3 regions of the Bacillus sp. FG16 genome follow, and region 1 is predicted to be linked to each of the others. Evidence: riboswitches for the same ligand, from Rfam matches in the RefSeq annotation. Region 1 holds a riboswitch; each other region holds the start of a gene.
The links. Region 1 has a riboswitch for thiamine pyrophosphate ahead of tenA (thiaminase II). Riboswitches for the same ligand answer to the same signal wherever they lie in the genome.
Positions count from the first base shown of each region.

Region 1 (3,288 bases):
AAAGTATGACTTATCATTAAATGATGCACCTTGTTCATATACCTATTTTTACTATGGGCTCATTTTTATAAAGTGAAACTTTAATCAGTGGGGGGTTAGCTCATCCCCCACTGATTATTAGCCCTCACCAATCGGGCTTTTACGGACAGTCCGACCGCCACCTAACTTCTTTGCTTCTGCTGAATTTTGAGGCGGGGGGCTTACTACCCGTTAATGCGGGATAAATAAAAATTAAAAAATATGAATTCTAGCGTCATATCTTCATACTTACTAAATTCAATTAATTTCTCAATAATTATGGCGCCATATCCTATATATTTCCGTCTGTCACTTAGATTTTTCTGTACTGTAAATGCGTTTCGCTATAACATTTCCTAGTGACCGGTTTCTATGACGGATAAGAAATTCCTACAAAGAAAAAAGCCCTAATTAGGGCTTTTCATTCTATTTCTTTAGCAAAACTCTCTATGAAATTGCTAATTGAAAAAAGACGCATTTAGATTGATGCGTCTTTTTGTGATGCCTCTTTTGTGAAATCATATAAAGCAATTGCGCCTAAAAGAACAAGTATACCTTGAGGAACATCTATTAAAATAGTTTGCCAAATTCCCGGAATTACCCATTTAATATCTGCTGCTGTTTCAAGATATGTTTGGAAATAGCTGATTGTAAAATTAATGATTCCTAAAAATACAAACAACGATAAACCAAATCGAATTAATTTCTTATTTGTAAACATATAACACCTCTCAAAATTCATTGGATATTCCTGCTTTTACTTCTTTATATTTCCATATCTCTATATTTGATTTTAACACAAAAAGAACTCAAAAAAACACAATATGCATATTTGCATATTGTGTTAACAGCACTTCATGGTAATTTAGAAATTCCTGCAAAGAAAAAACAACTCCGTTACAGCTAACAGTGCGGGTTTCTTTTCTTATTTAACTTCATACCTCCAAGCTTTACGTTCAAGGTAAAATTTCATCTCATTACGTTGTGCATCTGAAGTTAGCTTAGTAACATATCCGTTTTATTGTAAAATATATGTGACAGTAGTTTATCCATTTAATGCGTAGACAATTAAACTAGTTAACTTATCGATATGCCATTTCACCATTTCCTCAGCACTATCGACTTTGCACAAATTTGATAAGAAAAAATATATAGACAGGTATGATCCATACCTATCTATAACATTACTTCTATTCTTTATCCAATTACGTCTTTTACGTCTGTATCCACTGGCCACTTTTCTAATGTATAAGCCATTTCCCAAAATGAATATTCATATTGACTGCTAATAATAAAATGCTGTTTCATACGCTTGCGGTCTGCCTCTGTTACTTTTTCAGCGATAGTATCTAAACGTGTAATTTGTTCTTCAACTAGCGTACGGAACCAATCAGATCCATAAGCAGAAATCCATTCGTTATAAATTGGCTCTTCCGGCTGACACTCTTTTAAGCGTTCGCCAATTTCATAATACAACCAATAGCAAGGTAAAATTGCTGCAATAATATCTCCTAAATGTCCTTCATACGCAGCACGATACATATGTGAAGTATACGCATATGCAGTTGGCGCAGGAATAAAATTATCTTTTTCTTCTTTTGTTATCCCTAGCTTTTTAGCAAAATTCTCATGTAAAGATAACTCGGCCTCATATGTATTTTGAGCATGATGTGCCATACGAGCTGTCGTCTCTAATTCAAGAGCTTTTGCAGCTCCTAAAGTTTGTACTCTAGCAAAATGACTCAAATAATATGAATCTTGAAGCACATAATAGCGAAAACTAGCTAAATCTAACGTTCCTTCACCAAGTTTTTTTACAAAAGGATGGTTAAAACTCGCTTCCCAAATTGAATCTACTTCTTTACGTAATGATTGTGAAAAAGTCATTTAAATCCCTCCAATAATGTATAAAATATAAGTATTTATCCACAATTATTAAAGCTGTAAAATAAAAAAACTTTCTTTACAGGCGTAAAGAAAGTGAAATTGACAGTATTTATTTACTCATTAAATAGCAACGTCTTTCCCACTTCCCTACGCTGGTATTAACCAGATCAGGTACTAAGAGTCTCAAAATCACATTTGATCTCAGCCTATAAAAGGCCCCCCTAGTGGATAAATATTTTGTTTTTATAATGTATTCATCATAGCATACTTCGTGAAACTGTCAAAATAATTCGTTATATAACTATCTTAAAAACCTTCTTCTTTTCTCACTTTTAATGATGTTTCAATAATCATATCTAATAGTTTACTATAACTAATTCCCGCTGCTTCTGCACTTTTTGGCAATAAACTTGATTGTGTCATCCCTGGTAATGTATTAATTTCCATTACATATGGAATTCCGTCCTTCACCATCATATCAACTCTTGCATAAACACTACATTTTAATGCTTTATAACAAGCCAGTGACGCTTTATTTACACGTTCATTAATTTCCGCTGGAAGTTCGATAACTTCCTCAACTGTACTAGTATCATCATATTTTGCATTGTAATCAAAGAACTCGGCTGCATGTCGAATTGAAACTATAGGTAACTGTTTTCCATCCAGAATGGAACATGTAATTTCATCACCTTTTATATACTTCTCAATTACTACTTCAGAATCCCATTCGAATACAGTTTCTAGCATTGAGATCAATTCATTTTTATTGTAAACGATTTTTACCCCGACACTCGATCCGCCAGAGTTTGGTTTTACCACTAATGGAAATCCTAACTTATCTAACTCATCAAGCTTTAGATCCTCCATTTTTGTAAGTTCAATCCAATCTGGTGTTTCTACACCTTCATAACGTAAAATCTTTTTCGAAATATTTTTATCCATACATATACTACTAGATAACATATTGCTTCCGCTATAAGGAATCCCTAAACTCTCCAGTGTTCCTTGAACTGTCCCATCTTCTCCGTATTTTCCATGTAATGCGAGCAATGCAAAATCAATGTCTTTCGCTTTTTCAATTAAATCCATTTTTTCGTTTAATATAATTGGAACTATTTCATACTTACTTTTATCTAAATGTGCGAGCATTTCATTTCCAGTCATAATTGATACTTGCTTTTCAGACGATACCCCGCCCATAATAACGCCAATTCTCATTTCCTCAACTCCAAATTTCATTTTTTATTGTATCACCAATTATTTTGATTCCCCGAACTATTTCTTCTTCTTTCAAGCGTGAAAATCCTAATCGGAAAGTATTCGCTCCTTCTTCACCAGAGTAAAAAACATCTCCAGGTGAAAACGTAACGCCTTTCTCAT
Region 1 is NZ_JBMDKC010000054.1:33,703-36,990, reverse strand. Features, by position in the region: gene ACODS7_RS19330 (DUF3937 family protein) at 497-760, opposite strand; gene tenA (thiaminase II) at 1,216-1,905, opposite strand; TPP riboswitch at 2,033-2,138, opposite strand; gene ACODS7_RS19320 (D-alanine--D-alanine ligase) at 2,212-3,126, opposite strand; gene pdxR (MocR-like pyridoxine biosynthesis transcription factor PdxR) at 3,131-3,288, opposite strand, start outside.

Region 2 (3,288 bases), on a different contig from region 1:
TATTCCACATCATGAAAAACATGATAGTAAGATATATAAAACAGGTGATATTGTTAAAATATTGGAAGACGGAAATATTGAGTTTTTACATCGTAAAGACAATCAAGTGAAAATTAGAGGACATCGAATTGAATTGGGTGAAATCCAAAACACAATTGCAAAATATGAAATGGTAAAAGATGCAGCTGTATTTACGAAGAAAGGTGAAGAAGGTAGTCATTACTTAGTTGCTTTCTATACAACTAGTAATGAAGTTGCTATGGAAACTTTAATACATGATTTAAGAGAACGATTACCAGATTATATGGTACCGTCTAAATTAATTTATATTAATGAACTGCCACTTACACCGAATAAAAAGGTTGATTTGAAGCGATTAGCACAACTAGAAGCAGACTATGAACCACTTCGTTTACAAGAATATATTGCACCATCTACCGAAGCGGAAGAAAAAATAGCGAAAGCTTGGATTGATGTATTAGGAATCTCAAAAATTGGTGTTCATGATGATTTCTTTACAATCGGTGGGCATTCATTGAAAGTATTGCGAGTTTTAACTTTGTTGAAAGAAGACTTTCCGTATTTAACAATTCAAGACTTCTTCCAGGAACGAACGATATATGGGTTAGCACAAATTCAAAGAGAATTAAAAGTTGAGGAAGAAGAAGTATTCCATGAATATAAAGTTATACATGAGCCAGATCCAATTTCCCGTATAAATGAAGTGACAGACAGCAAAGTTTCAAATATCTTTTTAACGGGAGCTACAGGTTATTTAGGTTCACATATATTGTATGAATTATTAAAAGATACAACAGCACATATTTATTGCTTAGTAAGACCGACGCAAGATATACAACAAAGAATTGTTAATACATTAACAAATTACTTTAAAGATATAAGTCAAGAATGGTTGCAACGCATAACAGCAGTACCTGGTGATCTTGGGGCAGAGTATCTTGGTATGGATGAGGATAAATTTAAATTTATTCACTCCAAAGTTGATACGGTGATTCATTGCGGTGCAGATGTAAGACATTTTGGAGATGTAGCCCAGTTTGAAAATGTGAATGTGCAAGGAACGAGTCGTATGTTAGCCCTAGCGGAAGAAGGAGCATCATTCCACTTTATTTCAACAATTGGTATTCCGATAGAATTAGCAATAGAGCAATGGGACACATATGTGGAAACAGGTGATTTTAATTACGATGTAGAGTTAGAGAATGTGTATTCTGATAGCAAATTACAGGCAGAAAACCTTGTTCGTAAAGCGATACAAGAGGGTGTCCGTGGAAATATTTATCGTGCAGGTAACTTAGCGTGTCATTCAGAGACAGGTGTATTCCAACAAAATATCGAAGGAAACGCATTCTATCGTCTTATTAAAGCGATGCTACTTATTGGACAAGCTCCTAATGTGAAATGGGGAATCGATTTCACACCAATTGATTTTGCTAGTAAATCAATTGTAACGTATGTACAAGATTCACAAATAGATGGAGAAACGTTGCACATCTGTCATCCACATCAAATTGAGTTTGAACAATTTATACAGCTAATTGGAGAGTGTGGATACAATCTTGAAATGGTTCCACTTTCAGAATATGTAAATACCGGACTTGAATTAGCGAAGGGAAATGAAGTAGTAGCTGAGTTAATTGCTTCTCAAGTTGCAGGAGATGGAGCGCAGCAATCTGAAATTGTAATGGGTACACGTAGAACGAATGAATGGATTAAGAAAAAAGAATTGATAGTACCAGCAATCAATAAAGAATTTATACAGCAGTTATTAGCTCATGGTGAAAAAGTTGGATATTTTCCAAAAATAATGAAATGATTATGCATGCTTTTGTTTGTTCAATAAAATAAATCATGCTACAATGAAAACGAATTAAGGACCGGGGAGCCAATTGGCTGAGAGGATGTAAGTAAACATCGACCCTCAACCTGATCTGGATAATGCCAGCGTAGGGAGTTACTTAAAGTGATGTAGCATATGTTATTCTATAATAACTTGCATACAAGGCTTTCCTACGCAGTAGGAAAGCCTTTTCTTATTTTTGAAATTTAATTTTATAAGGGGGATTTTATTATGTCACAACAAGTTACAATGTCATTTTCAGTAGTACCACAAGCGAAAACGAAAGATGTATATTCTGTTGTCGATAAAGCAATTGAAGTTGTGCAACAATCGGGAGTTCGTTATGAAGTAGGGGCAATGGAAACAACTTTGGAAGGAGAATTAGATGTACTTCTTGATGTCGTTAAACGTGCGCAACAAGCTTGCGTCGATGCTGGAGCAGAAGAAGTGATTACTTCTATTAAAATCCATTATCGTCCAAGCACTGGTGTAACAATAGATGAAAAGGTTTGGAAGTACCGTGATGAATATGAAAAACCAGAAGCAATCTAAACTTATTACAACTATTTGGCTTATCCTTCTCATTGCAATATGGGAAGGATCTGTTTCATTATTTAAAATCGAACCGTGGATTTTACCAAAGCCTTCTGCCATTGTTCAAGAATTAATTGGGATGAAAGATTTACTATTACCAAATACGATGCAAACACTGCAGGAAGTTATAATTGGACTATTCTTTGCAATTTTATTGGGGACGAGCATCGCAATTATTATGGACGTTATACCGTTATTTCGTATTTTAATAAATCCATTGCTCGTTATTTCGCAAACAATTCCAATCGTTGTACTTGCACCGCTATTTATTATTTGGTTTGGATATGGGATGTTGCCAAAAGTAATGGTCGTAATACTCGTTTGTTTCTTCCCAATTGCGCTTAGTATTTTAGAAGGTTTTCAAACAGTAGATAAAAACATGTTGAAGCTGTTACAAACAATGAAGGCGACAAAGTGGCAAGTTTACCAGAAAGTAAAATTTCCAGCAGTGCTCCCATACTTTTTCTCAGGTTTAAAAATTGCAGTTACATATAGCGTAATGGGGGCAATTATCGGAGAATGGCTCGGTGCAAGTGAAGGATTAGGGGTTATGCTTACGAGGGCTACAAAATCCTTTTTGACTGCCCGAGTATTTGGTGTTGCAGCAATCATCGTTATGGTGACATTATGCCTGTATTTTATCGTAGAGTTTATGGCAAGAATAACAGCACCATGGATATATAGAAAGGACGGCAGAAAATGAAAAAAGGTTTAAAAGTTATGTTAGCTGCCTTATTAGCAGTAGGTGTGGCTGGATGTAATCCGGCGAAGAAAGAAGAAAGCGCAAGTAAAGATCAAAAAGTAAAAGTAGTATTAGATTGGTTTCCAAATAC
Region 2 is NZ_JBMDKC010000047.1:35,407-38,694, forward strand. Features, by position in the region: gene ACODS7_RS17785 (non-ribosomal peptide synthetase) at 1-1,837, shown strand, start outside; TPP riboswitch at 1,890-1,991, shown strand; gene ACODS7_RS17790 (MTH1187 family thiamine-binding protein) at 2,093-2,413, shown strand; gene ACODS7_RS17795 (ABC transporter permease) at 2,385-3,158, shown strand; gene ACODS7_RS17800 (ABC transporter substrate-binding protein) at 3,155-3,288, shown strand, end outside.
Region 2: it holds a riboswitch for thiamine pyrophosphate, as region 1 does, so the genes downstream of both, ACODS7_RS17790 (MTH1187 family thiamine-binding protein) here and tenA (thiaminase II) in region 1, are expected to answer to the same signal.

Region 3 (3,288 bases), on a different contig from region 1:
CGTTTTATATTGATACAGTAATTGAAGACATATGTGAACATCTATCTGTGGAAATAGAGAAAAAAGAGCTTCGTATTCATAAAAATATATGTTCATTTGAAGTGATTGCAAATCAAGGCCGGATTGAACAAGTCATCGTGAATTTCATTACGAATGCCATACGTTATACACCAAATAAAGAAGATATTATTATTTCTACAATAGATGAGAAGGATCGTATAAAAGTGTGCATTGAAAATAAAGGTACTCACATTGAAGAAGAACAATTAGATAAAATTTGGGATCGTTTTTATCGAGTGGATACAGCTCGTCAGCGTTCACAAGGTGGGACGGGGCTTGGGCTTGCCATTTCAAAGAATATTTTAGAACTACATGATGCTGAATATGGGGCAGGAAATACAGAAGATGGTGTGTTATTTTATTTCTATTTACCGAAAAAAGCGTAGAAAATATGATCTACGTTTTTTTAAATTATTTTCATATTATCTTTACCTAATCTTTATTTTTAATCAGTATAATTTGTTTAGAATATGAGGTTATGTAAGGAGTCGATGAACCGTGCATAGCAATTGGCTAAGTATAATGGTATTTATTTTCTTTTGCGCATTTATTGTATTTTTAATTAATATTACGATATGAAAAAAGAGCGCTCATTAAGCGCCCTTTTTTTGTGTATTCATTTGATAAGCACTGATGCTTTTGAATAAGCGTGGTGAAGTGATAAATAAAAATATAAGTAAAACGGTACATAGAATATAGGAACCAATCATTGTACTACCGTTAAATATTAAAGAATATAGGAAAGCCGACTGGCCTTTTGGTGCATATTGTCCCCAGAAAATGATACCAGCGATAAAGTGACAGAAGTAACGAGCTAGACTACCGATAAAAGTAGCGACGATAATGTATCCAATTACTTTCTTTCCTTGGTTTTGTTTTGATGAAGGTTTGTCTTTACGGCTACCTAAATTTGATTGCTCTTCGCTATTATTATTGGAAGTTAAAAGTGCTTTTTGAATTGGACGATAGAATAACCCAGCAAATCCAATGAATGCGAAAGCAACGAAGTATTCAATTAGTACTTGAATTGGTGTGACGATAATGGCATCGCCTACGACAATTTGTAATAATCCCCAAATTAAGCCTCCTAAGAAAGCCATTTTGAAGCCCCAGCGGTATGCGATAATAAAAATAGGAATCATAGCAAATGAAATGGAACCGCCTGTTGCTGATATTTTGATTGAAAGTGGTAAAATATCGATGACCAAGGCGAAGGCTGCAAGAATAGCAGATTCGATCATCGCTTGTAAATTGGTGTTACGCATGTTGTCTCCCCCTAAATCCAAGTTGTACAAAAAAGAATAGATATCATAGGAGGATACGAAATACGTAAATAAAAATGAGGTATGTATTTCGGACGTTTGCACAATCCCTGCGTTAGCATTAACTAACAGGTTCGAAGGGTCGGAACGAAGTGTTCCCTCTCAGCGGCATGGCTCCCCCAGTGATAACGAGATTCTTTATTTGCTATTGTTTATTGTAAGCGAAATGGATGAGAATGGCAAACAAATGCTGTATGACAATAATTGAAATAGAATTGTAGCGAAATGTTAATAAATATGAAGCAAAAGGGTATAGTACAAGAGAAATTGGGTGTGGTATAATTTTTTTGAAAATAATTATCATTCTCTTCTGAGGGGGAAGGTTATGAGCTTAGTAGATATTAAAATTGGAGAGAAAGTGTTAGTAAAAAGTATTCAGTCTTTAGATCAGCTATTAAAGCGTAGACTAGCTGCTTTCGGTCTTGCGGAAGGAAGCGAACTTCGCTTGAAACAGAAAGCGATGTTCAAAGGTCCTTGTACATTGGAGTGTCGTGGACAGTTAATTAGTATTCGTCATTGTGACGCGAAAATGATAAAGGTGGAATTAGCGTGAATAAGGTAGCTTTGCTAGGGAATCCGAATACAGGGAAGACATCATTATTTAATGCACTTACTGGTTCTTATGAATACGTAGGAAACTGGAGCGGTGTAACAGTAGAAAAAAAGGTTGGTAAATTAAAAGATAGACAAGGAACATTAATTGATTTACCAGGTGTGTATGATTTAAATCCAGTTTCACGTGATGAAGGTGTTGTAACAAACTTTCTATTAACAGAAGAATTTAATCATATGTTAAATATCGTAGATTCTTCGCAATTTGAGAGAAATATGCATTTAACGTTGCAATTACTTGAATTTGGTAAGCCGGTCTCAATTGGTTTAAATATGGTTGATGTGGCGAAGCAAAGAGGAATTGTCATTGATGTAAAACGATTATCAGAACTATTAGGTGTAACAGTCGTTCCTGTCGTTGCAAGAAGTGGAAAAGGTTGTGAAGAACTACTTACGACTCTTAAAGAAAATGACAAAAAAGAGAAAAAGCCATTCCTTATTTCATATGGTGTACAAATGGATGAAGGAATTGGAGAAGTAATTGCTCTTTTAGAGACAGTGAATTACGAGCATCCGAGATGGTTAGCTCTTCAATTTTTAAGTAATAACGAAGTAGTAGAAAAAGAAATGAAAGCATTACCAATTTATAAGGAACTCATAGCCATTCGATCTCGCTTAGAAGGAAAACTTGATTGTACGTTAGAAGAGCACATTTACAAAACTCGTGAAGCGTATATTGAAAAGTTAAAAACAAATGTTATGAAGCATGAGAAAGAAGGAAAAATTCCTTTTTCAGAAAAAATTGATAGATTAATTACACATAAAATTTTAGGACTTCCAATCTTTTTAGCAGTTATGTTTTTTATTTTTCAGGTTACGTTTACGTGGATTGGTACACCTTTATCGGATATGTTAGATGAGTTTTTTGGTGGTCAGCTTACGGATTGGGTGACGGCTGGACTTACAAGTATTGGAGCTTCTGATTTTATTCAAGCACTCGTTACAGAAGGTATTATTGCCGGTGTTGGTGCTGTATTAGTATTCGTACCACAAATCTTTGCACTATTCTTTTTCATTTCATTATTAGAAGACTCAGGATATATGGCGCGAATTGCAGTTGTTATGGATAGAATTATGGAGTTTTTCGGCTTAAACGGAAAAGCTTTTATTCCGATGATTATCGGTTTTGGATGTAACGTTCCAGGTATTATGGCAGCGAGAACGATTGAACAGGAGAAAGAGCGCTTACTTACAATTTTAGTAACACCGTTTATGTCTTGTTCAGCACGATTACCTGTATATGCATTATTTGCGGGCGTATTCTTCCCGCATAGTCAGGCGACTGTTGTATTTT
Region 3 is NZ_JBMDKC010000039.1:11,146-14,433, forward strand. Features, by position in the region: gene ACODS7_RS15700 (sensor histidine kinase) at 1-446, shown strand, start outside; gene ACODS7_RS15705 (energy-coupled thiamine transporter ThiT) at 654-1,325, opposite strand; TPP riboswitch at 1,412-1,513, opposite strand; gene ACODS7_RS15710 (FeoA family protein) at 1,708-1,935, shown strand; gene feoB (ferrous iron transport protein B) at 1,932-3,288, shown strand, end outside.
Region 3: it holds a riboswitch for thiamine pyrophosphate, as region 1 does, so the genes downstream of both, ACODS7_RS15705 (energy-coupled thiamine transporter ThiT) here and tenA (thiaminase II) in region 1, are expected to answer to the same signal.